4 regions of the Priestia sp. FSL R5-0597 genome follow, and region 1 is predicted to be linked to each of the others. Evidence: a T-box and tRNA genes for the amino acid it is inferred to sense, from the RefSeq annotation. Region 1 holds a T-box; the other regions hold tRNA genes.
What was found. The T-box of region 1 lies ahead of ileS (isoleucine--tRNA ligase). A T-box ahead of a tRNA ligase gene usually reads a tRNA of that ligase, here a tRNA-Ile.

Region 1 (7,198 bases):
TAGATATCGCAACTCCTAACTACAAAGTAGGAAAATATCGTTTTGTTCAACACTTTAAAGATGAAAACGGAAAAGAGTATGTACTAGCGGCTCCTTTTGAAATCGTTTGGCCGAGTCTTAAAAATGTTCTCGGACAGTTTGATTAAAGGTAAAAAAGCACTTACCTGCTATGAGGTAAGTGCTTTTTATCAGTTCTGATTTAAAACACGAAGCGTAACTTGCTTTGTTCCGACTTTTACCGTCTCTCCGTTTTTGATGGCTTCTTTCACACTGAGACTGTGCAGCAGAAGATTTTCTTGAAGCAGCGTTTCAAACTTCGCAACGGCTTCCTTCACTTCTTCGTCTCCGCTAAGTTCCAAATCAATACGTAAGTTCACGGGTAAATCCAGCTTTTTGCGATAATCTTGAACCGCTCGAATTACTTCACGAGCGACTCCTTCCTGCACGAGTTCTTCGATTAAAGCCGTATCCAACACCGCAGTGTACGTGCCGTTGGATGCAACTGCAAAACCTTCTTTTGGCACTTTTTCAACGAGTACGTCTGCCGTTTCAAGCGTTAGGTTTTCTCCTGAAGCAAGCGTAACACTCAGCTTGCCTTGTTCAACAAACTCTTTCCCTTTCTCTTCTGAAAGGTTTTTCAGCGCTTGGTTGACCTCATTAACTTGTTTCCCGAACTTTGGCCCAGCCTGTTTAAAATCAAGTTTTAATACGTATGAAACAAGTTTGTCGTCGTCTTGCTCCACGTTAAAGTTCTTTACATTAAGCTCATCTTTGATGACATCATGGTATGCTTCCCACTCTACATCTTCTTCCGTTACCACAAGTGAAAGACTTTGCAGAGGCTGCTTTACTTTTAACGAATGCGTATTTCGGATGCTTCGGCCTAGCTCAACTACTTGCAGTACCACTGCCATTTCTTTTTCCAGCTTTTCATTCACTTTGGTTTGATCATACACAGGATAGTCTGCTAAATGAACGCTTTTCCCTGTTAGATTTTCATGAACATCATCCGCAACAAACGGCGTAAACGGGGCTAATAGTTGACTTAATGTCACTAGTACTTCATGAAGCGTATCGTAAGCTGCTGCTTTTTCTCCGTCCATTCCTTCTGACCAAAAGCGATCGCGGGAACGTCGCACATACCAGTTGCTTAGCTCTTCAATGAATACAGCGATTTCACGAGCCGCGCTTGTAAATCCGTAATCTTCAAGATGTACTGTTGCGCGCTTGACCGTGCTGTGCAAACGCGAAAGAATCCACTCATCCAATTTTGTTTTTTTTAATTCATACGTTTGCTCCGGATCATAGCCGTCAAGCTTAGCGTACAGCACGTAAAAGCCGTACACGTTCACAAGTGTATCAATGACTTTTGACTTCGCTTCTTGCACGACACGCTCTGAAAATTTCTTCGGATTCCAAGGTGCACTGTCTGCTAAAAGCGCCCATCTAAGCGCATCAGCACCAAATGTATGAATAAGATCAACAGGGTCTAGCGCATTTCCTTTACTTTTAGACATCTTTTGACCGTTTTCATCTAAGACGTGACCAAGAGACAAAACGCGCTTATACGGTGCTTTTCCTGTAAACAGCGTTGAAACTGCCATCAAGCTGTAAAACCAGCCGCGCGTTTGATCAATTCCTTCTGCGATAACGTCTGCCGGGAACTGCTTTTGAAACAGCTCGCTGTTTTCAAACGGATAGTGATACTGTGCAAACGGCATCGACCCGCTGTCAAACCAAACGTCAATCACTTCCGGCGTTCGCTTCATTTCTCCGCTGCAGACCGGACACGTTAGCTGCACGTCATCTACATATGGCTTATGAAGTTCAATGCTGTCATCCACGGAATGAGACGCATGTTTCTGAAGCTCTTTGATGCTTTTTGGAGCTACTTGATGCTGACATTCTTCGCATTCCCATACGTTCAGCGGCGTTCCCCAGTAGCGCTTTCTGCTGATGTTCCAGTCCACCATATTTTCCAAAAAGTTGCCAAAGCGACCGTACTTGATATGATCCGGGTACCACTTCACGCTTTCATTATTTTTCAAAAATTGTTCTTTTAACGCCGTCGTTTGGATAAACCAGCTTTCATTTGCGTAATAAAGAAGCGGCGAGTCGCATCGCCAGCAAAACGGATAGCTGTGCTCATGCTTTTCTTTATGATACAGCACGCCTTCGTTTGCTAAATAACGAACGATATCAACGTCGCAGTCTTTCACGAAACGTCCTTGAAAAGGCGGCACTTCAGACGTGTACTGTCCTTTTTCATCCACTACGTTCACAAATGAAAAGCCGTTTTCTTTTACAACTCTGTAATCATCTTCGCCGTAAGCAGGTGCTAAATGAACAACTCCTGTTCCGCTTTGATCCGTTACGTAATCAGCCGTTACGACTTCATGACCTTTTTCAACGTTCACAAAATTAAACGGCGGCTCATACGACATTCCTTTTAACTCATTTCCTTTATGATGAGATAAAACGCTATATTCTCCTTTTAACACTTTGTCTGCGAGCGCTTCTGCCACTATATACACGCTGTCGCCTTGCTCAGCGCGAACGTAGTTCATCTCTTCATGCACCGCAAGCGCCACGTTTGACGGAAGCGTCCAAGGCGTTGTCGTCCACCCTAAAAAATACTCATTATCGCGGTTTTTCACTTTAAATTTCACCGTTACCGTTAAATCTTTTACATCTTTATACCCTTGCGCTACTTCATGCGAACTCAGCGACGTTTGACAGCTCGGGCAGTAAGGTGATACGCGGTGGCCTTTATAAAGAAGTCCTTTGTCATGAATCGTGCCAAGCACGTTCCATACGCTTTCAATGTATGAATTCTCCAAGGTGATGTAAGGGTCTTCCATATCAACCCAATAGCCAAGCTGCTCCGTGAACGTGCGCCACTGCTTTTCATACACAAACACACTTTCCTTACACTTGTTGATAAAAGCTTCTACGCCGTATTTTTCAATGTCATGCTTCCCTGAAATTCCGAGCTGCTTTTCGACACCGAGCTCTACCGGTAGTCCGTGCGTATCCCAGCCTGCTTTTCGGATCACTTGATGCCCCGTCATCGTTTTATAACGAGCCACCACGTCTTTAATCGTCCGGCCTAGCGCGTGCCCAACGTGAGGCAAACCGTTTGCTGTTGGAGGTCCTTCATAAAATACAAACGAAGGATGCCCCTCTCGGTTTTCAACCGACTGCTGAAACACATTTCCTTTTTGCCACTGCTGCTGGATACGCTGTTCGCGCTCTTGCGAAGACTCCCTTACATTCACTTCTTTCATGTGATACCACTCCTTTTAAAGTTAAAAGCACACAAAGAAACCCGTCCCTATGACTAGGGACGGGTTTTAAACCGCGGTACCACCCTGGCTTCTATTGATCCGTTCATCAATAGCACTCAGCAACGTACAATCATACGCGTTCTTTTTAACGGTAGACTACCGTTCAAACTTACTTATAGTTCAGTTTGACTTCTCAGAGAGGATATTCCCCTGCAGCTTGAACACCGGCTTTCAGCTATCACCAGCTCTCTGTGGAACAAACTTGCAGCGTACTGATTCTCTTCAACGAATTTGTGTGCTTTTATTAGTAGCTATTGTATGCGGTTTGGAAGGGAATGTCAATGTTTATGATATTTATGTATGTTTCTCCGTATAACGTAGCCATCTATTGATAAAATAACTGCTTACCACTGTTTGCTGCCTTTTTCACGCTCTCAGGAAAAGGAAATATACACAAAAAACCACCTCATTTAAGGTGGGTATTATTTGGCTCTCCGACTTGAAAGACGCTTTTTAAAACCAGTTAATAAACGGCGGAATGCTCTGAGGGAAATGAAATAGATTGCACGGATCATATGCTCGTTTCACTTCTCGAAGCTTTTTAAAATTCTCTCCATAATACGCCGTTGGCCAATCTCTGATGAGCCGGTCCGGCCAGTTCACATAATCTCCAGTTGTATATCTCGATAAAGCATTCCTTAAGTCTTCAATCCATCGAATGTTTACTCGCTCTTCTGAAGGATGGCTCCATGTAGCAAGGTACTCCTGTGCGGTAACAGCATCTCTATAATAAAAGGCCGTTTCATTAGAGGCAACTTCCTCTACTGCTCCCCCGAGAGATTGGTGCCAAATACTAGATTTTTCATTCGGAGCATTTTCTAAAAAATGCTTCATTGTTAAAATAGCGTCTTTTGGAAAAGGTTTATTAAGAAAAGAACCTGACCTTTTTCGAGGGGCGGGTTGGTTTCCGCTCGGATCGTCAAAAAATTGTACAGCTTCAATATATGAAACTTCCTTTATTACTACTTTTTTAGGACACCCAACATCTATTAAAGGCTGCAGAAGTTCCTTTAACTTGAATGATGAACCAACGAATTCACCTTGAGCAATAATCTGATTCGCTTCTTTCGATTTTAACTCAATCTCCGAAGTTAAGCGCTTATCGGTATTTGTGGCCCAGTGCTGCCATGCATCAAAAGCAGCTTCGAAATCTTCCCATTCCCATGTAATTGAAAAGATTGACACCTTTGAAATAGGCTGCACCTTAAAGGTAAGAGACGTAACAATACCAAAGTTTCCGCCCCCGCCGCCACAACACGCCCAAAAGAGATCACTGTTGTGATTTTTATTTGCCTTAATGAGTTCAACTTCTCTCTGTTCATTTACGATCGCCATTTCAACTTCAACCAAATTATCACAGGTAAGCCCAAACAGCCTTGATAACATCCCAATTCCTCCGCCAAGCACAAGGCCTACAAGACCAACACTGCTTTCCGTTCCTGCAGGGATAGTCGTTCCTTTTTTCCATAATTCATTATATACTTTCCCTAGATTAGCTCCTGCTTCTATTTTCGCTGTCATGTCTTTAGAGTTGAACGTGATTCTATCCATTTCACTAACATCAATCACTAATCCACCGTTTACTAATGAAAAATTTTCATAGCTATGCCTACCGCTTCTTATTCGAAATGGGACATGATTTTCCTTTACCCATTTCAATGCATTTACTACATCGTTTGTATTCTGACAAAATACAATTATTCTCGGAAATTTAGGCACACCTAAATTATTATTTGTTCTAGCCTGATCATATTCCACATCATCAGGTGTAACGATTCGTCCAGTAAGCTTTGTTTCCTCCACGATATAACCCCTTTCTTAATACAGATAAGATGCTATATCCTATGAATTTTCTTCAGAAAAGACACACAGTTTAAAGGGAGGAAAAAGAGAGTAGAAAACTTACCGGAGGGGTTCTGGATAAGTGTGCTAATTTATTTTTAACGTATTTTAAATGACGCCACTATATGTAAATTACTTCCTAAGTATAAACATAGCAATCTATCATGTGCAAAAATCAATTTATATCACTTGCTTGATATCTAGCGGGTCCTCTAAACACTTCTCTAACATGCCACCCAAGAAAATCTTCATTCGGCTGATACGCCGGATGAATCGGATCTCTAAGCTTTTGTCCGTGAAATTTCATAAGCCACTCTTCAAATCCATTTGTGCCGTGTGCTTGAGTTGCCACTAAGAGCTCATTATGATCTGAAAAAGTAAAAACTCCTCGATCAAATAATTTATGATGCATTGAACATAACGCGATTCCGTTACTTTCAATATCTGGTCCTCCCGCTTGATGCCACTTAATATGAGCGGCCTCTACACCAACTAAATTATGTCCAAGACGAACGTTAAACCCACAAACAGCGCAGCTATATCCGTAAGCTTGAAGAATTTTCTCTCGAAACTTTGGATCTCTTCTTCTCTTTAACTGTGTTTCAAAATCCAAGCCTACGGCTCTTAATATATCTTCATGGATCGTATCCGGAAAATGCTCATTTAATAAAAATTGCGCGACGTCTTGAAGCAGCGTAGGATCATTTGCAAAAAGGTTATAAACATCTTGTCTAAAACCGCCTACTATATTTGTACTCAGTAAATATTTATCTGTAAAGCTACGCTTATCAACTTCTTCGCTTAGCTCCCATATTCCATCTCCTGTCAAACGAACAAAAGGATGCTCTGGATGGTAGGAACTCCGAGAAGGTCCAAACTCCATAAGCAGCTCTTTTAAAGGGATTTTCACCTCGCTATACGGCAGGTGCATTCGTTGCTTGGTCTGTAGCTGACCTAGGGCATACAGTATCAACAATGGTTTGTGCGGAGCTCTTTGATCCCTTTTTTTCCAGATGTTTAAGTTCTTTATTTTTTGAAGTACTTCGTCTCTGTTCATAAGCTTGCTTTAACTCCCATCTATAAAACTATTTAAAACCTTAGAGCTAAGACCGTTTTTGAAAAAGTATTAATAAATGTAAGTATAATAGCTAATTCTATTATATGACAGCATCAGATGAGCAAGGGAACTTTATTTGCAGACGCGTTTACAAAACGCTACTTTAAGCTTTCTTATCCAAGTTGTTTTATTTAAAGAATTCTTTTTTCATATCTTCTCTGCTTTTAAAACTTACTCGTTCTGCGCCTTTAATACCTACATTAAATAATCTCTCACAAAGAAAAAAGCTCTCCAAGAAACATATAGGAGAGCTTTTAAAGGTTGCATAAATATCTTTATCGTTGGGATTTTCTATACCCAGCTGCCTGTGCATCCGCTTCTGAACAGAACCAAACAATATTATCTTGAGTTCTATCATAATAAGCTCCGCCAGGTACATGGTAAATTTTCGAATTTTTGTTACCTTTGATTTGTCCCGAACAAGACATATTAGACTGTTGATCATCACTCGGATCATTTTCAAATGGCTTATAATTTCCACTGTTGCTAGTAGAACTGCTAGGTGTAGACTGTTGACTAGCTGCTTGTTGTTGAGCTTTACGCTCTGCTTCTTGTTTTGCAGCTTGCTCCTCAGCTTTTCGTTCCGCTTCTTCTTTCGCCGCTTGCTCTTGAGCTTTTCGTTCTGCCTCTTCTTTTGCCGCTTGCTCCTGAGCTTTTTGTTCTGCCTTTTCTTTTGCTGCTTGTTCTTCAGCTTTTTGTTTTGCTTCTTCTTTTGCTGCTTGTTCTTCAGCTTTTTGTTTTGCTTCTTCTTTTGCTGCTTGTTCTTCAGCTTTTCGTTTTGCTTCTTCTTTTGCCGCTTGCTCCTCAGCTTTTTGTTTTGCTTCTTCTTTTACTGCTTGCTCCTCAGCTTTTTGTCTTTTCTCTTCTTTTGCTGTTTTATCACTATCATTCT
Region 2 (6,590 bases), on a different contig from region 1:
TAGAGATGTGGAGGAACACCAGTGGCGAAGGCGGCTTTTTGGTCTGTAACTGACGCTGAGGCGCGAAAGCGTGGGGAGCAAACAGGATTAGATACCCTGGTAGTCCACGCCGTAAACGATGAGTGCTAAGTGTTAGAGGGTTTCCGCCCTTTAGTGCTGCAGCTAACGCATTAAGCACTCCGCCTGGGGAGTACGGTCGCAAGACTGAAACTCAAAGGAATTGACGGGGGCCCGCACAAGCGGTGGAGCATGTGGTTTAATTCGAAGCAACGCGAAGAACCTTACCAGGTCTTGACATCCTCTGACAACTCTAGAGATAGAGCGTTCCCCTTCGGGGGACAGAGTGACAGGTGGTGCATGGTTGTCGTCAGCTCGTGTCGTGAGATGTTGGGTTAAGTCCCGCAACGAGCGCAACCCTTGATCTTAGTTGCCAGCATTTAGTTGGGCACTCTAAGGTGACTGCCGGTGACAAACCGGAGGAAGGTGGGGATGACGTCAAATCATCATGCCCCTTATGACCTGGGCTACACACGTGCTACAATGGATGGTACAAAGGGCTGCAAGACCGCGAGGTCAAGCCAATCCCATAAAACCATTCTCAGTTCGGATTGTAGGCTGCAACTCGCCTACATGAAGCTGGAATCGCTAGTAATCGCGGATCAGCATGCCGCGGTGAATACGTTCCCGGGCCTTGTACACACCGCCCGTCACACCACGAGAGTTTGTAACACCCGAAGTCGGTGGAGTAACCGTAAGGAGCTAGCCGCCTAAGGTGGGACAGATGATTGGGGTGAAGTCGTAACAAGGTAGCCGTATCGGAAGGTGCGGCTGGATCACCTCCTTTCTAAGGATTTTTACATGACGTACGTTTTGACACTTTGTTCAGTTTTGAGAGTTCAATCTCTCAATTATAGAAAGCACACTACTTTCTTCTTATTAGATAAGAAGAATTTTGGTTGCGATTGTTCTTTGAAAACTAGATAACAGTAATTGCTGAGGAAAAGTGAAACTTTTCTTTAATCAAACCAATAAATAACACAACTTTATGTTGTACCATTTATTCGCTAATGGTTAAGTTAGAAAGGGCGCACGGTGAATGCCTTGGCACTAGGAGCCGATGAAGGACGGGACTAACACCGATATGCTTCGGGGAGCTGTAAGTGAGCTTTGATCCGGAGATTTCCGAATGGGGAAACCCACTGTTCGTAATGGAACAGTATCTTTATCTGAATACATAGGATATTGAAGGCAGACCCGGGGAACTGAAACATCTAAGTACCCGGAGGAAGAGAAAGCAAATGCGATTTCCTGAGTAGCGGCGAGCGAAACGGAATTAGCCCAAACCAAGAGGCTTGCCTCTTGGGGTTGTAGGACACTCTATACGGAGTTACAAAGGAACGAAGTAAATGAAGCGACCTGGAAAGGTCCGTCGAAGAAGGTAACAACCCTGTAGTTGAAACTTCGTTCCCTCTTGAGTGGATCCTGAGTACGGCGGAACACGTGAAATTCCGTCGGAAGCTGGGAGGACCATCTCCCAAGGCTAAATACTACCTAGTGACCGATAGTGAACCAGTACCGTGAGGGAAAGGTGAAAAGCACCCCGGAAGGGGAGTGAAAGAGATCCTGAAACCGTGTGCCTACAAGTAGTCAGAGCCCGTTAATGGGTGATGGCGTGCCTTTTGTAGAATGAACCGGCGAGTTACGATCCCATGCAAGGTTAAGCTGATAAGGCGGAGCCGTAGCGAAAGCGAGTCTGAATAGGGCGTTTAGTATGTGGTTGTAGACCCGAAACCAGGTGATCTACCCATGTCCAGGGTGAAGTTCAGGTAACACTGAATGGAGGCCCGAACCCACGCACGTTGAAAAGTGCGGGGATGAGGTGTGGGTAGCGGAGAAATTCCAATCGAACCTGGAGATAGCTGGTTCTCTCCGAAATAGCTTTAGGGCTAGCCTCATGTTGTGAGAGTCTTGGAGGTAGAGCACTGATTGGACTAGGGGCCCCCAACGGGTTACCGAATTCAGTCAAACTCCGAATGCCAAAGACTTATCCATGGGAGTCAGACTGCGAGTGATAAGATCCGTAGTCAAAAGGGAAACAGCCCAGACCACCAGCTAAGGTCCCCAAGTATACGTTAAGTGGAAAAGGATGTGGAGTTGCTTAGACAACCAGGATGTTGGCTTAGAAGCAGCCACCATTTAAAGAGTGCGTAATAGCTCACTGGTCGAGTGACTCTGCGCCGAAAATGTACCGGGGCTAAACGTATCACCGAAGCTGTGGATTGACATCTTTGATGTCAGTGGTAGGAGAGCGTTCTAAGTGCAGCGAAGTCAGACCGTAAGGACTGGTGGAGCGCTTAGAAGTGAGAATGCCGGTATGAGTAGCGAAAGACAAGTGAGAATCTTGTCCACCGAATGCCTAAGGTTTCCTGAGGAAGGCTCGTCCGCTCAGGGTTAGTCGGGACCTAAGCCGAGGCTGAAAAGCGTAGGCGATGGCCAACAGGTTGATATTCCTGTACCACCTCCCCGCCGTTTGAGTAATGGGGGGACGCAGTAGGATAGGGTAAGCGCGCTGCTGGATATGCGCGTTCAAGCAGTTAGGCTGATGAGTAGGCAAATCCGCTCATCATGAAAGCTGAGCTGTGATGACGAGGGAACTATAGTACCGAAGTTCCTGATTCCACACTGCCAAGAAAAGCCTCTAGCGAGGCGGGAGGTGCCCGTACCGCAAACCGACACAGGTAGGCGAGGAGAGAATCCTAAGGTGATCGAGAGAACTCTCGTTAAGGAACTCGGCAAAATGACCCCGTAACTTCGGGAGAAGGGGTGCTCTGGTAGGGTGTATAGCCCGAGAGAGCCGCAGTGAATAGGCCCAGGCGACTGTTTAGCAAAAACACAGGTCTCTGCGAAGCCGCAAGGCGAAGTATAGGGGCTGACGCCTGCCCGGTGCTGGAAGGTTAAGAGGAGGGGTTATCCTTTGGGAGAAGCTCTGAATCGAAGCCCCAGTAAACGGCGGCCGTAACTATAACGGTCCTAAGGTAGCGAAATTCCTTGTCGGGTAAGTTCCGACCCGCACGAAAGGCGTAACGATCTGGGCACTGTCTCAACGAGAGACTCGGTGAAATTATAGTACCTGTGAAGATGCAGGTTACCCGCGACAGGACGGAAAGACCCCGTGGAGCTTTACTGTAGCCTGATATTGAATTTTGGTACAGCTTGTACAGGATAGGTAGGAGCCTGAGAAGCCGGAGCGCTAGCTTCGGTGGAGGCGTCGGTGGGATACTACCCTGGCTGTATTGAAATTCTAACCCGCGGCCCTGATCGGGCCGGGAGACAGTGTCAGGTGGGCAGTTTGACTGGGGCGGTCGCCTCCTAAAATGTAACGGAGGCGCCCAAAGGTTCCCTCAGAATGGTTGGAAATCATTCGTAGAGTGTAAAGGCACAAGGGAGCTTGACTGCGAGACCTACAAGTCGAGCAGGGACGAAAGTCGGGCTTAGTGATCCGGTGGTTCCGCATGGAAGGGCCATCGCTCAACGGATAAAAGCTACCCCGGGGATAACAGGCTTATCTCCCCCAAGAGTCCACATCGACGGGGAGGTTTGGCACCTCGATGTCGGCTCATCGCATCCTGGGGCTGTAGTCGGTCCCAAGGGTTGGGCTGTTCGCCCATTAAAGCGGTACGCGAGCTGGGTTCAGAACGTCGTGAGACAGTTCGGTCCCTATCCGTCGTGGGCGTAGGAAATTTGAGAGGAGCTGTCCTTAGTACGAGAGGACCGGGATGGACACACCGCTGGTGTACCAGTTGTCTTGCCAAAGGCATCGCTGGGTAGCTATGTGTGGACGGGATAAGTGCTGAAAGCATCTAAGCATGAAGCCCCCCTCAAGATGAGATTTCCCATAGCGCAAGCTAGTAAGATCCCTGAAAGATGATCAGGTTGATAGGTCAGAGGTGGAAGCGTGGCGACATGTGTAGCTGACTGATACTAATCGATCGAGGACTTAACCAAACTTTTAAAAGCGTAAGCTTTACTCAGCCAACTGTTATCTAGTTTTGAGAGAGCAATCTCTTGTCTGGTGGCGATAGCGAAGAGGTCACACCCGTTCCCATACCGAACACGGAAGTTAAGCTCTTTAGCGCCAATGGTAGTTGGGACTTTGTCCCTGTGAGAGTAGGACGTTGCCAGGCAATGAATAAAACCCCTTATGAGTCTCTTGTAAAGAGCATAGGGGTTTTTTATTTGAAATAGTTTATTATGAGTATTCAAAATAACGCTTATTAACGCGCTTATATAGATTCTTTGGAGGATTAGCTCAGCTGGGAGAGCACCTGCCTTACAAGCAGGGGGTCGGCGGTTCGATCCCGTCATCCTCCACCATCGTGCCGGTGTAGCTCAACTGGTAGAGCAACTGACTTGTAATCAGTAGGTTGGGGGTTCAAGTCCTCTTGCCGGCACCATTTATATCGGAGGGGTAGCGAAGTGGCTAAACGCGGCGGACTGTAAATCCGCTCCTTCGGGTTCGGCAGTTCGAATCTGCCCCCCTCCACCATCTTTATTGGGCTATCGCCAAGCGGTAAGGCAACGGATTTTGATTCCGTCATGCGTTGGTTCGAATCCAGCTAGCCCAGCCATAGAGAGCCATTAGCTCAGTTGGTAGAGCATCTGACTTTTAATCAGAGGGTCGAAGGTTCGAGTCCTTCATGGCTCACCAGTTATATTTACACGCGGGTGTGGCGGAATTGGCAGACGCGCTAGACTTAGGATCTAGTGTCTTATGACGTGGGGGTTCAAGTCCCTTCACCCGCATCTTAATTTAGATAAATGCGCGGAAGTAGTTCAGTGGTAGAACACCACCTTGCCAAGGTGGGGGTCGCGAGTTCGAACCTCGTCTTCCGCTCCATATATATATTGGCGGCATAGCCAAGTGGTAAGGCCAAGGTCTGCAAAACCTTTATCACCGGTTCAAATCCGGTTGCCGCCTCCAGGTATAAGTCCTGCCGGGGTGGTGGGATTGGCAGACACACAGGACTTAAAATCCTGCGGTAGGCGACTACCGTGCCGGTTCAAGTCCGGCCCTCGGCACCATTTTAATAAGCGCCCGTAGCTCAATTGGATAGAGCGTTTGACTACGGATCAAAAGGTTAGGGGTTCGAATCCTCTCGGGCGCGCCATAACCGGGAAGTAGCTCAGCTTGGTAGAGCACTTGGTTTGGGACCAAGGGGTCGCAGGTTCGAATCCTGTCTTCCCGACCATTTATGGGGCCTTAGCTCAGCTGGGAGAGCGCCTGCCTTGCACGCAGGAGGTCAGCGGTTCGATCCCGCTAGGCTCCACCATACAGTACACGGAGGAATACCCAAGTCCGGCTGAAGGGATCGGTCTTGAAAACCGACAGGGGTGTTAAAGCCCGCGGGGGTTCGAATCCCTCTTCCTCCGCCATTTTCTATTTTGGTCCCGTGGTGTAGCGGTTAACATGCCTGCCTGTCACGCAGGAGATCGCGGGTTCGATTCCCGTCGGGACCGCCACTTTAAAATATGCGGGTGTAGTTTAGTGGTAAAACCTCAGCCTTCCAAGCTGATGTCGTGAGTTCGATTCTCATCACCCGCTCCAAATCCAAGTAAAGGGCCTATAGCTCAGCTGGTTAGAGCGCACGCCTGATAAGCGTGAGGTCGGTGGTTCGAGTCCACTTAGGCCCATCATGTTTTATAGTAATTGAATTTAACTTATAAATTGATACTGGCCCGTTGGTCAAGCGGTTAAGACACCGCCCTTTCACGGCGGTAACACGGGTTCGATTCCCGTACGGGTCATCAAAAAAGCAGTTTGCATTTGCAAACTGCTTTTTTATTTCTATTAAATAAAATTAGGAGGAGATTGAATAAGAAAAGCTAAATAAGCTGTGGTAGCTTCTGCCGTAGGGTTAGTTATTTAGTTATTTAGTTAGCGACTCCATTAGCTCTACCGAATTTAGGAGGTTCTTCTGGATCAGCAGAAGCTGCTGATGTTGAAGGAGACGTAACGGAAAAAGCGTTCTTTGAATCTGCTCAATAGTACAATGTGATGGTACTGGGTCTTTAGAGGATGATTCGAACAAACAGGTGATGACCAAAAAACGGTCAACTTTCATAGACCTTAACCGAATGGACTCTTCTGTAACGAGAAACAATGTTTAAAGATCTCCACCATTTTATGTATTAATAACTTAAAACCCTAAATAAAATATTCTCCTTAATATAAATGCCTTTATAAAAGTTGTGCTAATCTCTTTTCTTAATTGCTGAAAATTTGTATCTAATCCCCCCATTGTGTGTAAAACAAAAGTTAAATTCCTTACAGAGCGTTTCTCTGCACGTTAAAGACATATAATTTAATGTTTTTTATTAATAAATGCTGTAATTAAATAATCTCTGCATAAATTTAGACCTTTCTTCTTATCACATTAATTTAATAGGGGATATAATATCAATTTCCTATGTATTGTTCATGACATAGTTATTTGGCTAATGTTTAAATCACTAAGGAAATACTTCTATACATTTAATAAATATATAAAAGGAAAGTTCGTAAAAGTATACTTTTACGAACTTTCCTTTTA
Region 3 (7,198 bases), 2.1 Mb from region 1:
CCCAACGGGTTACCGAATTCAGTCAAACTCCGAATGCCAAAGACTTATCCATGGGAGTCAGACTGCGAGTGATAAGATCCGTAGTCAAAAGGGAAACAGCCCAGACCACCAGCTAAGGTCCCCAAGTATACGTTAAGTGGAAAAGGATGTGGAGTTGCTTAGACAACCAGGATGTTGGCTTAGAAGCAGCCACCATTTAAAGAGTGCGTAATAGCTCACTGGTCGAGTGACTCTGCGCCGAAAATGTACCGGGGCTAAACGTATCACCGAAGCTGTGGATTGACATCTTTGATGTCAGTGGTAGGAGAGCGTTCTAAGTGCAGCGAAGTCAGACCGTAAGGACTGGTGGAGCGCTTAGAAGTGAGAATGCCGGTATGAGTAGCGAAAGACAAGTGAGAATCTTGTCCACCGAATGCCTAAGGTTTCCTGAGGAAGGCTCGTCCGCTCAGGGTTAGTCGGGACCTAAGCCGAGGCTGAAAAGCGTAGGCGATGGCCAACAGGTTGATATTCCTGTACCACCTCCCCGCCGTTTGAGTAATGGGGGGACGCAGTAGGATAGGGTAAGCGCGCTGCTGGATATGCGCGTTCAAGCAGTTAGGCTGATGAGTAGGCAAATCCGCTCATCATAAAGGCTGAGCTGTGATGACGAGGGAATTATAGTACCGAAGTTCCTGATTCCACACTGCCAAGAAAAGCCTCTAGCGAGGCGGGAGGTGCCCGTACCGCAAACCGACACAGGTAGGCGAGGAGAGAATCCTAAGGTGATCGAGAGAACTCTCGTTAAGGAACTCGGCAAAATGACCCCGTAACTTCGGGAGAAGGGGTGCTCTGGTAGGGTGTATAGCCCGAGAGAGCCGCAGTGAATAGGCCCAGGCGACTGTTTAGCAAAAACACAGGTCTCTGCGAAGCCGCAAGGCGAAGTATAGGGGCTGACGCCTGCCCGGTGCTGGAAGGTTAAGAGGAGGGGTTATCCTTTGGGAGAAGCTCTGAATCGAAGCCCCAGTAAACGGCGGCCGTAACTATAACGGTCCTAAGGTAGCGAAATTCCTTGTCGGGTAAGTTCCGACCCGCACGAAAGGCGTAACGATCTGGGCACTGTCTCAACGAGAGACTCGGTGAAATTATAGTACCTGTGAAGATGCAGGTTACCCGCGACAGGACGGAAAGACCCCGTGGAGCTTTACTGTAGCCTGATATTGAATTTTGGTACAGCTTGTACAGGATAGGTAGGAGCCTGAGAAGCCGGAGCGCTAGCTTCGGTGGAGGCGTCGGTGGGATACTACCCTGGCTGTATTGAAATTCTAACCCGCGGCCCTGATCGGGCCGGGAGACAGTGTCAGGTGGGCAGTTTGACTGGGGCGGTCGCCTCCTAAAATGTAACGGAGGCGCCCAAAGGTTCCCTCAGAATGGTTGGAAATCATTCGTAGAGTGTAAAGGCACAAGGGAGCTTGACTGCGAGACCTACAAGTCGAGCAGGGACGAAAGTCGGGCTTAGTGATCCGGTGGTTCCGCATGGAAGGGCCATCGCTCAACGGATAAAAGCTACCCCGGGGATAACAGGCTTATCTCCCCCAAGAGTCCACATCGACGGGGAGGTTTGGCACCTCGATGTCGGCTCATCGCATCCTGGGGCTGTAGTCGGTCCCAAGGGTTGGGCTGTTCGCCCATTAAAGCGGTACGCGAGCTGGGTTCAGAACGTCGTGAGACAGTTCGGTCCCTATCCGTCGTGGGCGTAGGAAATTTGAGAGGAGCTGTCCTTAGTACGAGAGGACCGGGATGGACACACCGCTGGTGTACCAGTTGTCTTGCCAAAGGCATCGCTGGGTAGCTATGTGTGGACGGGATAAGTGCTGAAAGCATCTAAGCATGAAGCCCCCCTCAAGATGAGATTTCCCATAGCGCAAGCTAGTAAGATCCCTGAAAGATGATCAGGTTGATAGGTCAGAGGTGGAAGCGTGGCGACATGTGTAGCTGACTGATACTAATCGATCGAGGACTTAACCAAACTTTTAAAAGCGTAAGCTTTACTCAGCAAATTGTTATCTAGTTTTGAGAGAGCAATCTCTTGTCTGGTGGCGATAGCGAAGAGGTCACACCCGTTCCCATACCGAACACGGAAGTTAAGCTCTTTAGCGCCAATGGTAGTTGGGACTTTGTCCCTGTGAGAGTAGGACGTTGCCAGGCAATGAATAAGACCCCTTTTTATGCTCTTGTAAAAGAGTCTAGGGGTTTTTTATTTGGCTCATTTGTAAAAAACTTATATACACATTTAATGTTGTGTATGATATTTGGAGGATTAGCTCAGCTGGGAGAGCACCTGCCTTACAAGCAGGGGGTCGGCGGTTCGATCCCGTCATCCTCCACCACCGTGCCGGTGTAGCTCAACTGGTAGAGCAACTGACTTGTAATCAGTAGGTTGGGGGTTCAAGTCCTCTTGCCGGCACCATTTATATCGGAGGGGTAGCGAAGTGGCTAAACGCGGCGGACTGTAAATCCGCTCCTTCGGGTTCGGCAGTTCGAATCTGCCCCCCTCCACCATTTTATTGGGCTATCGCCAAGCGGTAAGGCAACGGATTTTGATTCCGTCATGCGTTGGTTCGAATCCAGCTAGCCCAGCCATAGAGAGCCATTAGCTCAGTTGGTAGAGCATCTGACTTTTAATCAGAGGGTCGAAGGTTCGAGTCCTTCATGGCTCATTTTAATAAGCGGAAGTAGTTCAGTGGTAGAACACCACCTTGCCAAGGTGGGGGTCGCGAGTTCGAACCTCGTCTTCCGCTCCATATAAAGCGCCCGTAGCTCAATTGGATAGAGCGTTTGACTACGGATCAAAAGGTTAGGGGTTCGACTCCTCTCGGGCGCGCCATAAACGGGAAGTAGCTCAGCTTGGTAGAGCACTTGGTTTGGGACCAAGGGGTCGCAGGTTCGAATCCTGTCTTCCCGACCATTTATGGGGCCTTAGCTCAGCTGGGAGAGCGCCTGCCTTGCACGCAGGAGGTCAGCGGTTCGATCCCGCTAGGCTCCACCAATGAAATTAAATAATTGTAACGAATAATATGGCGGTGTAGCTCAGCTGGCTAGAGCGTACGGTTCATACCCGTGAGGTCGTGGGTTCGACTCCCTCCGCCGCTACCATATAAGTTACATTTGTTATAAATATACGGAGGAATACCCAAGTCCGGCTGAAGGGATCGGTCTTGAAAACCGACAGGGGTGTTAAAGCCCGCGGGGGTTCGAATCCCTCTTCCTCCGCCATTTATTTATATCATATTCATATCATCGCGGGGTGGAGCAGTTCGGTAGCTCGTCGGGCTCATAACCCGAAGGTCGCAGGTTCAAATCCTGTCCCCGCAACCAAAGTGGTCCCGTGGTGTAGCGGTTAACATGCCTGCCTGTCACGCAGGAGATCGCGGGTTCGATTCCCGTCGGGACCGCCATTTTATTTGGCTCGGTAGCTCAGTTGGTAGAGCAAAGGACTGAAAATCCTTGTGTCGGCGGTTCGATTCCGTCCCGAGCCACCATTTTAAGACGGCGATTGTGGCGAAGTGGTTAACGCACCGGATTGTGGTTCCGGCATTCGTGGGTTCGATTCCCATCAGTCGCCCCATCTTAAGTAACGCGGGTGTAGTTTAGTGGTAAAACCTCAGCCTTCCAAGCTGATGTCGTGAGTTCGATTCTCATCACCCGCTCCAAATAATGGGCCTATAGCTCAGCTGGTTAGAGCGCACGCCTGATAAGCGTGAGGTCGGTGGTTCGAGTCCACTTAGGCCCACCATATTCCACAGTAGCTCAGTGGTAGAGCTATCGGCTGTTAACCGATCGGTCGTAGGTTCGAGTCCTACCTGTGGAGCCATACTGGCCCGTTGGTCAAGCGGTTAAGACACCGCCCTTTCACGGCGGTAACACGGGTTCGAATCCCGTACGGGTCATCTCAAAAGCAGTTTGCATATGCAAACTGCTTTTTTTGTTTGTAAACAGAGTTTAGACAAAAGAATAAACTCTATTTTTCGTTTTTCTATGATTTTCTCTTCACAATTTGCATTTCCTATGGCACATCTCTAAACGCTTGTTCTAAATTTCGAAAAAAAACCTACAATAGTAATAACAGAATACTGTTTGTACAAAAGGAGGGGAATGCGTGAAAAAACTTGTTTTGTGGTCCATCGGAGTTTTTCTTGTGTATGCAGCTTGTATATGGGTGTATTTATTTTATATAAGTGACACCTCTATTCCACAATCATTAAAAGGTACCAGCGTGGATCCTGCTACGTTTATGAATGCAAGAGAACTTATGTTAACCGAAAAATATTCAAAGATTAGAGATGCGCTCTTTTTTATCCGAATTCCATATGAGTGGTTAGGGTTTATTTTAATTTTAGTGTTAGGTGTGTCTAAGAAAGTGAATAAGTGGTCTAAAGACGTCAGTCGTTTCAGTCTTCTCCAAACTGCTATTTATGTATTTTGGTTATCTGTTCTGCTGCTGATCTACTCTTTTCCTATGGACTGGATTAGCTATAAGCTTTCAACGGCTTACCATATTACGACGCAACCTTTCCAAGGATGGATGAAAGATCTTTTTACAGATTTTTGGGTGAACTATGCCACGATGTTTTTAGTGATTGCTGTGTTATATGCATTCATTCGTAAGTTTTCAAAAAGATGGTGGCTGTATGCGTGGCTAGTATCTATTCCATTTACGCTATTTTTGACGTTTATTCAACCAGTGGTTATCGATCCGTTATATAACGATTTTTATCCATTAAAGAATAAAGAGCTGGAGACGAAAATTTTGCATTTAGCAGATGAAGCTCATATACCTGCTAAGCATGTATATGAAGTAAACATGTCTGAAAAAACGAACTCTCTCAATGCATATGTAACGGGAATAGGTTCTAATTCAAGAATTGTGTTATGGGATACTACTCTTAATAAATTGACGGAACGTGAAATTTTGTTTATCATGGCGCACGAAATGGGTCACTATGTGAAGAAACATATTTATGTAGGGATTGCTTCAGCCTTAGTTTTATCGATTGTAGGTTTATGGCTAACGAAACATTTAGCTAGCTTTGTGATTAAGAGATGGGGGAAAGCATTAAAAATCACTTCTCTTAGTGATTTAAATTCATTACCGCTTATTCTACTTATTTTTTCTGTGCTCACATTTGCTGTAAGTCCTTTAACAAATATGCAGTCGCGTCATCATGAACTTCAATCTGACACGTACGCCATGGACTTAACAGGAGATAAACAAGCTGCTATTAAAACATTTCAGGATTTAACAAAATCAGGACTGTCCCAGGTGAATCCGCCGTATTTAGTGAAAATTTTTCGATATGGTCATCCAACAATATTGGAAAGAATTTCATTTGTTGAGAAGTATGAAAGAAATGAATAAGTGATATAAGAAAAAGTAAAGGATATATGAAGCCTTTTATACGTAGGTATTAATAGAAAAGCCTCCTTGCGAGTAGGAAAAAAATTCTAAAAGGAGGTTTCATTTTCGAAAGTACTGTTATATAATAACGTATGTAAAATAAAAACTGTTTTATAACAATAGGGAGGAATAGTTATTTGTGATTGAAAAGATAGCAGTCAAACTTATCAGCGTATATTCACCTCAGCAAAGTCTTACTACATGTCCTTCAACTATTTACTTATTTCATCTACGTTCTTACTAAAACTATGGCAAACTGCTAATTTACTTCATCATGAAACAGACATATTCTCACTGCTGCGTTTTATATTTTTATGAATATAGAATTTTAAATTCATTAGGGGGTATAAAGAATGAAAGAGATTCGTGTAAAAAACCTTGAAGAGAACTGGAAAAGCGATGAGCGTTGGAAAGGAATTGAACGTCCATATTCTGCAGAAAAAGTCATTGGACTGAGAGGATCCATTGATATTGAACACACGCTTGCTAGAAGAGGGGCCGAAAAGTTCTGGAACTTATTAAAAACAGAGCCATACGTTCATGCATTAGGAGCTTTAACAGGAAATCAAGCAGTACAACAGGTAAAAGCAGGGTTAAAAGCCATTTATCTCAGTGGATGGCAAGTAGCTGCAGATGCAAACCTTTCAGGAAATATGTATCCTGATCAAAGTCTATATCCAGCAAACAGCGTGCCGCATGTTGTGAAACGAATCAATCAAGCGCTGCAGCGTGCCGATCAAATTCAGCATTTAGAAGGAGAAGGAGATATTGATTACTTTGCTCCAATTGTAGCAGATGCAGAAGCAGGGTTCGGAGGACAGTTGAACGTATTTGAATTAATGAAAGGAATGATTGAGTCAGGAGCATCTGCGGTACACTTCGAAGATCAATTGTCATCTGAGAAAAAGTGTGGTCATCTTGGCGGCAAGGTATTGCTTCCAACTCAGACAGCTGTGAAAAACTTGATTGCTGCTCGTTTAGCTGCTGATGTAATGGGTGTTCCAACACTTCTGATTGCTCGTACCGATGCTGATGCCGCTGATTTAATTACAAGTGATGTTGATCCTGTAGATCGCCAGTTTATTACAGGTGAACGCACCGCTGAAGGGTTTTATCGCACGAGAGCCGGAATCGATCAAGCTATCGCTCGTGGCTTAGCATATGCGCCATATGCTGATCTAGTATGGTGTGAGACGTCTGAACCAAACTTGGAACAGGCACAAAAATTTGCAGATGCTATTCATGAAAAATTCCCAGGTAAAATGCTTGCTTATAACTGTTCACCATCTTTCAACTGGAAGAAAAAATTAGATAAGAAAACGATTGAAAAGTTTCAAAGAGAAATCGCAAAAATGGGCTACAAATTCCAATTCGTTACGCTTGCTGGCTTCCACGCTTTAAATCACAGCATGTTTGAACTGGCACGAGGATATAAAACAAGAGGAATGGCAGCTTATTCAGAGTTACAAGAAAGAGAGTTTGCTAGTGAAATAAATGGATATACTGCTACAAGACATCAGCGTGAAGTAGGAACGGGTTATTTTGATGAAGTGGCGCAAGTAGTTTCCGGTGGGACTTCCTCTACAACAGCTTTAAAAGGTTCAACAGAAGAAGAGCAGTTTCAGGCGCATAAATAACAAAAAATCTATGAGTGGAACGGTTGTTTACTTCCACTCATAGAAAAAATTCTAACAAAAAAGATTCTTACATCTGTAAGAATCTTTTTTTATGTAGTAAACACGATTTAACAGACAGCTGTTCTTC
Region 4 (7,198 bases), 2.0 Mb from region 1:
AATCCGTACCGGCATAAACTTTATGAGCAAGTTCCTCATTAAAACCAATAATGGCTTTTACTTGTTGCGGGTACGTATCTTCCATCTCACGGAAAAACTGCTCAAACTCGTGTTCGCCAGTTCCTAAAATAACAATTTGGGCTCCTAAGTTAACCGTCTCATGGAAAACGTGCTTGACTAAATCCAATCCCTTCTGCTGGGTTAACCTTGTAACCATCGAAATAATTGGAACATCCTTATTTTCCTCTAATTCAAGATAGCGCTGGAGCTCTTTTTTATTTTTATATTTTCCTTCAATCTCTTCTACAGAATAAGGATAAGATATAAGCTGATCTGCGTCTGGGCTATAAGCTTCTTCATCGATTCCATTTACAATCCCAATTAAATCTTGATTTCGCTGACGCAATAATCCATCTAAACTTTCTCCGTAATAGGGCATTTGAATTTCATCTCGATATGTAGGACTTACCGTGGTAATTTTATCAGCTGATACAAGAGCCGCTTTCATAAAATTAATATTCCCATAAAACTCGAGCTGGCTTGTAGTAAAATAATAATCATTTAAATTTAATAGCTCATATAAATTGCTTTTAGGGAAAATTCCTTGGAATTGCAAGTTATGAATCGTAAAGACCGTCTGGATATGATCATACATATCATAATTAGCACGAAGTAAAAATGGAATCATAGCCGTATGCCAGTCGTGACAATGAATGATATCAGGCTCATTCTCTAAAAATGGGATAGCTTCAAGCACAGCTCTGCTGAAGAAAGCAAATCGTTCAGCGTCATCGTAGTGCCCATATAAGCTATCTCTTTTAAAATAATATTCATTATCAATGAAAATATATTTAACGCCATCCATTGTTAACGATTCAATCCCACAGTACTGTCTTCTCCACCCAACCTGCACATGAATAACTTTTTCAAGCACCATTTCATCTTGATAATGTTGAGGAATGGTTCCGTACTTTGGCATGACTACACATACGTTCGTTCCTAACTTTTTTAATTCTTTAGGCAGGGCACCTGCTACGTCTGCTAATCCTCCTGTTTTAATAAAAGGTACACATTCTGATACAGCAAATAATACATTCACGACTTCATCAACGCTCCTTGAGTTGTTCCTTTAGCAATGACTCTAGGTAGACCTGACTCACCTAGCAACGTTTCATTACTTCCTATTTTCACATCTTTGTCTAAAACAACATTTTCTAATACACTATTTTCTAAAATAACGCCTTTTTGCATCACAATGCTATTCTTAACGACCGTACCTTTTCCAATTTTAACGCCTCGGAAGATAATACTATTTTCCACATGTCCTTCAATCACGCACCCGTTTGCGATCATTGAGTTTTTCACAACCGCTTTTTTTGCGTAACGAGTAGGCGGTTCATCTTTTACTTTAGTGAAAACAGGACGTTCGTTGATAAATAACTGCTTCCAAACATCTGGAGATAAAATTTCCATACTTGTTTTATAGTAGGCATCTAAGCTAGAAATCTCAGCCGTATATCCGTGGTGTTCGTACTTTTCTACACGATGAGATTGTGCCATATATCGAACCATTTCTTTAATCGTATAAAAATCATGCGATTCATTTTGCAAAATATTAACTAGAATAGATTTATTAATAATATACATATTAAGCGATTTATCACCCTGCTTCATTTCAGTAATATCTGCATTTGAAGCAATATGACGCTGCAGCACGTGCTCAAAGTCAACTGTACATATCGTATAACTATTAGCAATTAATACGTATTCCTGCTTACTTCTTAAGAAATAATCAATATGATAACGGAACTGCGTGAATAGTGATGGACTCTCTAAGTGTAAATCACTTGTCATAGGAGGGAAGATAAACAATCCATCTCGCTTCCGATCCAAATCCCATTCTTTTCCTGAACCTATATGATCCATCAATGCGCGATAGCGATCACGAGGAAAAATGGCAACGCTCGAAATTCCAGAGTTCACCATATTAGAAAGCGTAAAATCGATTAATCGATAGCGCCCTGCAAAAGGAATGGCAGCAATCGATCTATAAAAGGTTAAAGGCTGCAGCGCTGTTGTGTTTGTACAAGCATCAATAATACCAAGCATTTGATTATTCAATGTCGTTCATCCTCTCTGTTCGTTAAATGCATTTAGCAACTGATTCAATCAATTCTTGAGTAACAAGAATTACTTCTTCGCTTCCTTTGGTCGGTCGAATGATAGTACCGTCTGGAACTTCAATGTCCGATGGAACAATTGCGTTTTCAATATATACGTTAGAGCCTATCTTTGCAGTAGGCATGACAACCGTTTTCTTAACTTCAGAACCTGAACCGATTTGTACACCTGGAAATAACACGGACTGCTCTACGTTTCCTTCGACAACGCACCCTTCATTTACTAATGACTCCACCACGCAGGCGTTTGGCGCAATATATTGAGGAGGCTGATTAGGGTTAACAGAGTATACTTTCCATGAAGAGTCAAATAAATTAAGCTCGTCTTTATCACATAACAAATCCATATTCGCTTCCCATAAGCTTTTTACAGTTCCTACATCTTTCCAATAACCTTGGAATGGATATGCAATTAGCTTTTTCTTTTCATCTAGTAAAAGCGGAATAACATCTTTACCAAAATCATGGCTTGAGTATGGATTGCGTGCATCCATTTCTAAATATTCTTTTAAAATACTCCATTTAAAAATATAAATCCCCATAGAAGCTAGATTATTTTTAGGACGCTGTGGCTTTTCATCGAACTCCATTACATCTAGGTCACTATTTGTATTTAAAATACCAAAACGGCTCGCTTCTTCCCAAGGTACTTCAATAACAGAAATCGTTACATCTGCTTCTTTGTTTATATGATAATCAAGCATATTTTCATAGTTCATTTTATAAATGTGATCACCTGATAGAATCAGTACGTACTCAGGATCATATTGTGTCAAATAGTTTAAATTTTCATAAATAGCGCTAGCCGTGCCTTTATACCACTTTACTCCATCTGACTCCGCGTATGGAGGCAATACTGTGACGCCACCATTCCGTCGGTCCAAATCCCAAGCGCTTCCAATTCCAATGTATGAATTGAGAACTAGCGGTTGATATTGTGTTAATACACCCACTGTTTCAATACCTGAATTTGTACAATTACTTAAAGCAAAATCAATAATTCGATACTTACCACCAAATGGTACAGCTGGCTTTGCTAGATTTTTTGTAAGCGAACTTAGCCGACTACCTTTTCCTCCTGCCAATAACATCGCTACGCATTTCTTTTTTAACATGTTGTTTTCTCTCCCCTCGTTTTCTCTTTGCTCGTAGTATACTAATGCCAAACGGCGGAATATTCATTTCAATGCAAAAAGGTTGACCGTGAAACGATTCATCCACTGATTTTAATGCCTTTTTATTTACAATGCCTGAACCGCCGTACACTTCGTCATCACTGTTAATAACTTCAATGTACTCTGTCTCAACTGGAACTCCAACTTTGTAAGAATGATATGGATGCTCAGAAAAATTGCTAACAACTATAAAAATCTCCTGATTTTCTTTCGACTTGCGAATAAAGGAGAAAATTTGTTGATGATGATTGTTAACATCAATCCATTCAAATCCATCTGGATTATGGTCTAATTCATATAAAGGCTTGCTTCTTTTATAAATCTTGATGAGATCCTTCATATATCCGTTAAGATTGCGATGCATGTCAAAGTCATAAAGCATCCAGTCTAACTCTTCTAAATCTTTCCACTCATCAAATTGGCCAAACTCTCCGCCCATAAATAAAAGCTTTTTTCCAGGGTGTGCAAAGAAATATCCATATAGCAGTCGAAGCTGTGCAAACTTGCGCCAGTAATCACCTGGCATCTTATTAAGCAATGATTTTTTCCCATGTACGACTTCATCATGAGAAAGCGGCAAAATAAAGTTTTCGTTAAACGCATACATTAGTGAAAAGGTCATTTTATCGTGAAGATAGGGACGTCTTTCCACTCCAGCTTCCATGTACGTTAAAACGTCATTCATCCATCCCATGTTCCACTTATAATTAAAGCCTAAACCGCCCTCATACGTAGGTGCTGTAACAAGGGGCCAATCCGTTGAATCTTCTGCCATCATTAATATCGTTTCATCAGATTTAAAAACAGCTTCATTCAATTTTTTTAAGAAGCTGACAGCTCCATCATTTACTGCTTTTCCAGAAGAATTTTGCCAATAAAGCATATTAGCTACAGCATCTACTCGAAATCCATCTATGTGGAAGTACTCCAACCAAAACAAAGCGTTCGAAATGAGAAAACTTTGTACTTCAGGCTTGCCTAAATCGAAATTAGCTGTTCCCCAAACATAGTTTTCACGGTCGGGTTCTTTTTTGTATTCATAAGTAGGTTCTCCATCGAACATATACAGACCATGTTCATCCTTACAAAAATGCCCGGGTACCCAGTCTAAAAGAACGCCTATATTATTTTGATGACACTCATCTATAAAGTTCATCAACTCTTTAGGTGTACCGTATCGACTGGTAGCAGAATAGTATCCAGTTCCTTGATATCCCCAGGATCGGTCGAGCGGATGCTCAATGACTGGTAATAACTCAATATGTGTAAAACCTTGTTCAGCAATATAAGGAATAAGCTCCTGTGCTAATTCACTGTATGTATAAAGGCTGCCATCTTCATGAGTCCTCCAAGACCCTGCATGCAGCTCGTAAATACACAGTGGTCTTTCATATATATTTTGCTGTTTTTTCTTTCTACGCCAATATTGGTCGTTCCATTTGTACCCATCCAATGAGTAAACAATAGACGCAGTGTTTGGACGCACTTCACTGAAGAAAGCGTATGGATCTGCTTTTAATTTTTTTTGATTGCTTTGTGTGATGATTTCATATTTATAAATAGTCCCTTGTTCTAATTCAGGGATAAATGTCATCCAAATACCTTCTTCATTAACTTTAACCATTGAATGTTGAAAACCGTTCCATTTATTAAAATCACCTACAACGCTTACACCCTTTGCATGAGGTGCCCACACGCAAAATCGTACGCCTTCAATTCCTTCTACCGTTACCTGATGCGCACCGAAAATAGAGTAACTGCGAAATAAGTTTCCTTCGTGATACAAATGAACATCAAATTCAGTAGGCTGAACCGCTAGATTCACTTTTGCCACCCCTTTAACTTCAAACATAATATACGCACATAATATACGCTTCTTACCACTCATTCCCTTTTATAGTAAAAACATAAACCTTTTCTACAAATATAATAGAATAAATGTTCTTTAAAATTACTCTTTATTCCATACTCTTCATACTTTATTACTTTATGAATAATTCCATATGATATAGGGAAAATCCTGCTTAAAACTTACTTTTTATTCTGAAAATTCATGGTAATTATTCCTAACTATTATTCCTGTTTACTTAATCTTTAAAAAAGCGCAAATAAAAAAAGGTTTGCATATATGCAAACCTTTTTAAGATGACCCGTACGGGATTCGAACCCGTGTTACCGCCGTGAAAGGGCGGTGTCTTAACCGCTTGACCAACGGGCCATATTTAAATTTAAAACGACTGGCGGAGAAGGAGGGATTTGAACCCTCGCGCCGCTTACACGACCTACACCCTTAGCAGGGGCGCCTCTTCAGCCACTTGAGTACTTCTCCGTATGGCTCCACAGGTAGGACTCGAACCTACGACCGATCGGTTAACAGCCGATAGCTCTACCACTGAGCTACTGTGGAATATGGTGGGCCTAAGTGGACTCGAACCACCGACCTCACGCTTATCAGGCGTGCGCTCTAACCAGCTGAGCTATAGGCCCATTATTTGGAGCGGGTGATGAGAATCGAACTCACGACATCAGCTTGGAAGGCTGAGGTTTTACCACTAAACTACACCCGCGTTACTTAAGATGGGGCGACTGATGGGAATCGAACCCACGAATGCCGGAACCACAATCCGGTGCGTTAACCACTTCGCCACAATCGCCGTCTTAAAATGGTGGCTCGGGACGGAATCGAACCGCCGACACAAGGATTTTCAGTCCTTTGCTCTACCAACTGAGCTACCGAGCCAAACAAAATGGCGGTCCCGACGGGAATCGAACCCGCGATCTCCTGCGTGACAGGCAGGCATGTTAACCGCTACACCACGGGACCACTTTGGTTGCGGGGACAGGATTTGAACCTGCGACCTTCGGGTTATGAGCCCGACGAGCTACCGAACTGCTCCACCCCGCGATGATATGAATATGATATAAATAAATGGCGGAGGAAGAGGGATTCGAACCCCCGCGGGCTTTAACACCCCTGTCGGTTTTCAAGACCGATCCCTTCAGCCGGACTTGGGTATTCCTCCGTATATTTATAACAAATGTAACTTATATGGTAGCGGCGGAGGGAGTCGAACCCACGACCTCACGGGTATGAACCGTACGCTCTAGCCAGCTGAGCTACACCGCCATATTATTCGTTACAATTATTTAATTTCATTGGTGGAGCCTAGCGGGATCGAACCGCTGACCTCCTGCGTGCAAGGCAGGCGCTCTCCCAGCTGAGCTAAGGCCCCATAAATGGTCGGGAAGACAGGATTCGAACCTGCGACCCCTTGGTCCCAAACCAAGTGCTCTACCAAGCTGAGCTACTTCCCGTTTATGGCGCGCCCGAGAGGAGTCGAACCCCTAACCTTTTGATCCGTAGTCAAACGCTCTATCCAATTGAGCTACGGGCGCTTATTAAAATGGTGCCGAGGGCCGGACTTGAACCGGCACGGTAGTCACCTACCGCAGGATTTTAAGTCCTGTGTGTCTGCCAATTCCACCACCCCGGCAGGACTTATATATGTGGAGCGGAAGACGAGGTTCGAACTCGCGACCCCCACCTTGGCAAGGTGGTGTTCTACCACTGAACTACTTCCGCACATATATGAAATTAAGTAAAGATGCGGGTGAAGGGACTTGAACCCCCACGTCGTAAGACACTAGATCCTAAGTCTAGCGCGTCTGCCAATTCCGCCACACCCGCGTGTGAATATTAAATGGTGAGCCATGAAGGACTCGAACCTTCGACCCTCTGATTAAAAGTCAGATGCTCTACCAACTGAGCTAATGGCTCGAAAAAAATGGTGCCGGCAAGAGGACTTGAACCCCCAACCTACTGATTACAAGTCAGTTGCTCTA

Region 2: it encodes a tRNA-Ile, which carries the amino acid that the T-box ahead of ileS (isoleucine--tRNA ligase) is inferred to sense. The anticodon was not compared.
Region 3: it encodes a tRNA-Ile, which carries the amino acid that the T-box ahead of ileS (isoleucine--tRNA ligase) is inferred to sense. The anticodon was not compared.
Region 4: it encodes a tRNA-Ile, which carries the amino acid that the T-box ahead of ileS (isoleucine--tRNA ligase) is inferred to sense. The anticodon was not compared.

What each region holds. Positions count from the first base shown of each region.
Region 1 covers NZ_JBBOUZ010000001.1:2,712,706-2,719,903, forward strand. Annotated here, with positions in the region: gene MKX72_RS13855 (immunoglobulin-like domain-containing protein) at 1-146, shown strand, start outside; gene ileS (isoleucine--tRNA ligase) at 189-3,287, opposite strand; T-box leader at 3,340-3,582, opposite strand; gene MKX72_RS13865 (FAD-binding oxidoreductase) at 3,801-5,150, opposite strand; gene MKX72_RS13870 (phosphorothioated DNA-binding restriction endonuclease) at 5,365-6,246, opposite strand; gene MKX72_RS13875 (sunset domain-containing protein) at 6,582-7,198, opposite strand, start outside.
Region 2 covers NZ_JBBOUZ010000004.1:75,888-82,477, reverse strand. Annotated here, with positions in the region: rRNA gene MKX72_RS28245 (16S ribosomal RNA) at 1-844, shown strand, start outside; rRNA gene MKX72_RS28240 (23S ribosomal RNA) at 1,070-4,005, shown strand; rRNA gene rrf (5S ribosomal RNA) at 4,069-4,184, shown strand; tRNA gene MKX72_RS28230 (tRNA-Val) at 4,299-4,374, shown strand; tRNA gene MKX72_RS28225 (tRNA-Thr) at 4,379-4,454, shown strand; tRNA gene MKX72_RS28220 (tRNA-Tyr) at 4,463-4,546, shown strand; tRNA gene MKX72_RS28215 (tRNA-Gln) at 4,554-4,628, shown strand; tRNA gene MKX72_RS28210 (tRNA-Lys) at 4,633-4,708, shown strand; tRNA gene MKX72_RS28205 (tRNA-Leu) at 4,722-4,803, shown strand; tRNA gene MKX72_RS28200 (tRNA-Gly) at 4,823-4,897, shown strand; tRNA gene MKX72_RS28195 (tRNA-Cys) at 4,908-4,981, shown strand; tRNA gene MKX72_RS28190 (tRNA-Leu) at 4,994-5,082, shown strand; tRNA gene MKX72_RS28185 (tRNA-Arg) at 5,092-5,168, shown strand; tRNA gene MKX72_RS28180 (tRNA-Pro) at 5,173-5,249, shown strand; tRNA gene MKX72_RS28175 (tRNA-Ala) at 5,255-5,330, shown strand; tRNA gene MKX72_RS28170 (tRNA-Ser) at 5,341-5,433, shown strand; tRNA gene MKX72_RS28165 (tRNA-Asp) at 5,445-5,520, shown strand; tRNA gene MKX72_RS28160 (tRNA-Gly) at 5,532-5,605, shown strand; tRNA gene MKX72_RS28155 (tRNA-Ile) at 5,618-5,691, shown strand; tRNA gene MKX72_RS28150 (tRNA-Glu) at 5,734-5,805, shown strand.
Region 3 covers NZ_JBBOUZ010000001.1:592,585-599,782, forward strand. Annotated here, with positions in the region: rRNA gene MKX72_RS03125 (23S ribosomal RNA) at 1-2,005, shown strand, start outside; rRNA gene rrf (5S ribosomal RNA) at 2,069-2,184, shown strand; tRNA gene MKX72_RS03135 (tRNA-Val) at 2,291-2,366, shown strand; tRNA gene MKX72_RS03140 (tRNA-Thr) at 2,371-2,446, shown strand; tRNA gene MKX72_RS03145 (tRNA-Tyr) at 2,455-2,538, shown strand; tRNA gene MKX72_RS03150 (tRNA-Gln) at 2,545-2,619, shown strand; tRNA gene MKX72_RS03155 (tRNA-Lys) at 2,624-2,696, shown strand; tRNA gene MKX72_RS03160 (tRNA-Gly) at 2,706-2,780, shown strand; tRNA gene MKX72_RS03165 (tRNA-Arg) at 2,787-2,863, shown strand; tRNA gene MKX72_RS03170 (tRNA-Pro) at 2,868-2,944, shown strand; tRNA gene MKX72_RS03175 (tRNA-Ala) at 2,950-3,025, shown strand; tRNA gene MKX72_RS03180 (tRNA-Met) at 3,056-3,132, shown strand; tRNA gene MKX72_RS03185 (tRNA-Ser) at 3,160-3,252, shown strand; tRNA gene MKX72_RS03190 (tRNA-Met) at 3,278-3,354, shown strand; tRNA gene MKX72_RS03195 (tRNA-Asp) at 3,359-3,434, shown strand; tRNA gene MKX72_RS03200 (tRNA-Phe) at 3,443-3,518, shown strand; tRNA gene MKX72_RS03205 (tRNA-His) at 3,529-3,604, shown strand; tRNA gene MKX72_RS03210 (tRNA-Gly) at 3,616-3,689, shown strand; tRNA gene MKX72_RS03215 (tRNA-Ile) at 3,696-3,772, shown strand; tRNA gene MKX72_RS03220 (tRNA-Asn) at 3,776-3,850, shown strand; tRNA gene MKX72_RS03225 (tRNA-Glu) at 3,855-3,926, shown strand; gene MKX72_RS03230 (M48 family metallopeptidase) at 4,136-5,395, shown strand; gene aceA (isocitrate lyase) at 5,788-7,071, shown strand.
Region 4 covers NZ_JBBOUZ010000001.1:4,690,796-4,697,993, forward strand. Annotated here, with positions in the region: gene glgA (glycogen synthase GlgA) at 1-1,099, opposite strand, end outside; gene MKX72_RS24705 (glucose-1-phosphate adenylyltransferase family protein) at 1,096-2,121, opposite strand; gene MKX72_RS24710 (glucose-1-phosphate adenylyltransferase) at 2,144-3,295, opposite strand; gene glgB (1,4-alpha-glucan branching protein GlgB) at 3,246-5,207, opposite strand; tRNA gene MKX72_RS24720 (tRNA-Glu) at 5,502-5,573, opposite strand; tRNA gene MKX72_RS24725 (tRNA-Ser) at 5,594-5,684, opposite strand; tRNA gene MKX72_RS24730 (tRNA-Asn) at 5,688-5,762, opposite strand; tRNA gene MKX72_RS24735 (tRNA-Ile) at 5,766-5,842, opposite strand; tRNA gene MKX72_RS24740 (tRNA-Gly) at 5,849-5,922, opposite strand; tRNA gene MKX72_RS24745 (tRNA-His) at 5,934-6,009, opposite strand; tRNA gene MKX72_RS24750 (tRNA-Phe) at 6,020-6,095, opposite strand; tRNA gene MKX72_RS24755 (tRNA-Asp) at 6,104-6,179, opposite strand; tRNA gene MKX72_RS24760 (tRNA-Met) at 6,184-6,260, opposite strand; tRNA gene MKX72_RS24765 (tRNA-Ser) at 6,286-6,378, opposite strand; tRNA gene MKX72_RS24770 (tRNA-Met) at 6,406-6,482, opposite strand; tRNA gene MKX72_RS24775 (tRNA-Ala) at 6,513-6,588, opposite strand; tRNA gene MKX72_RS24780 (tRNA-Pro) at 6,594-6,670, opposite strand; tRNA gene MKX72_RS24785 (tRNA-Arg) at 6,675-6,751, opposite strand; tRNA gene MKX72_RS24790 (tRNA-Leu) at 6,761-6,849, opposite strand; tRNA gene MKX72_RS24795 (tRNA-Gly) at 6,864-6,938, opposite strand; tRNA gene MKX72_RS24800 (tRNA-Leu) at 6,962-7,043, opposite strand; tRNA gene MKX72_RS24805 (tRNA-Lys) at 7,058-7,133, opposite strand; tRNA gene MKX72_RS24810 (tRNA-Thr) at 7,142-7,198, opposite strand, start outside.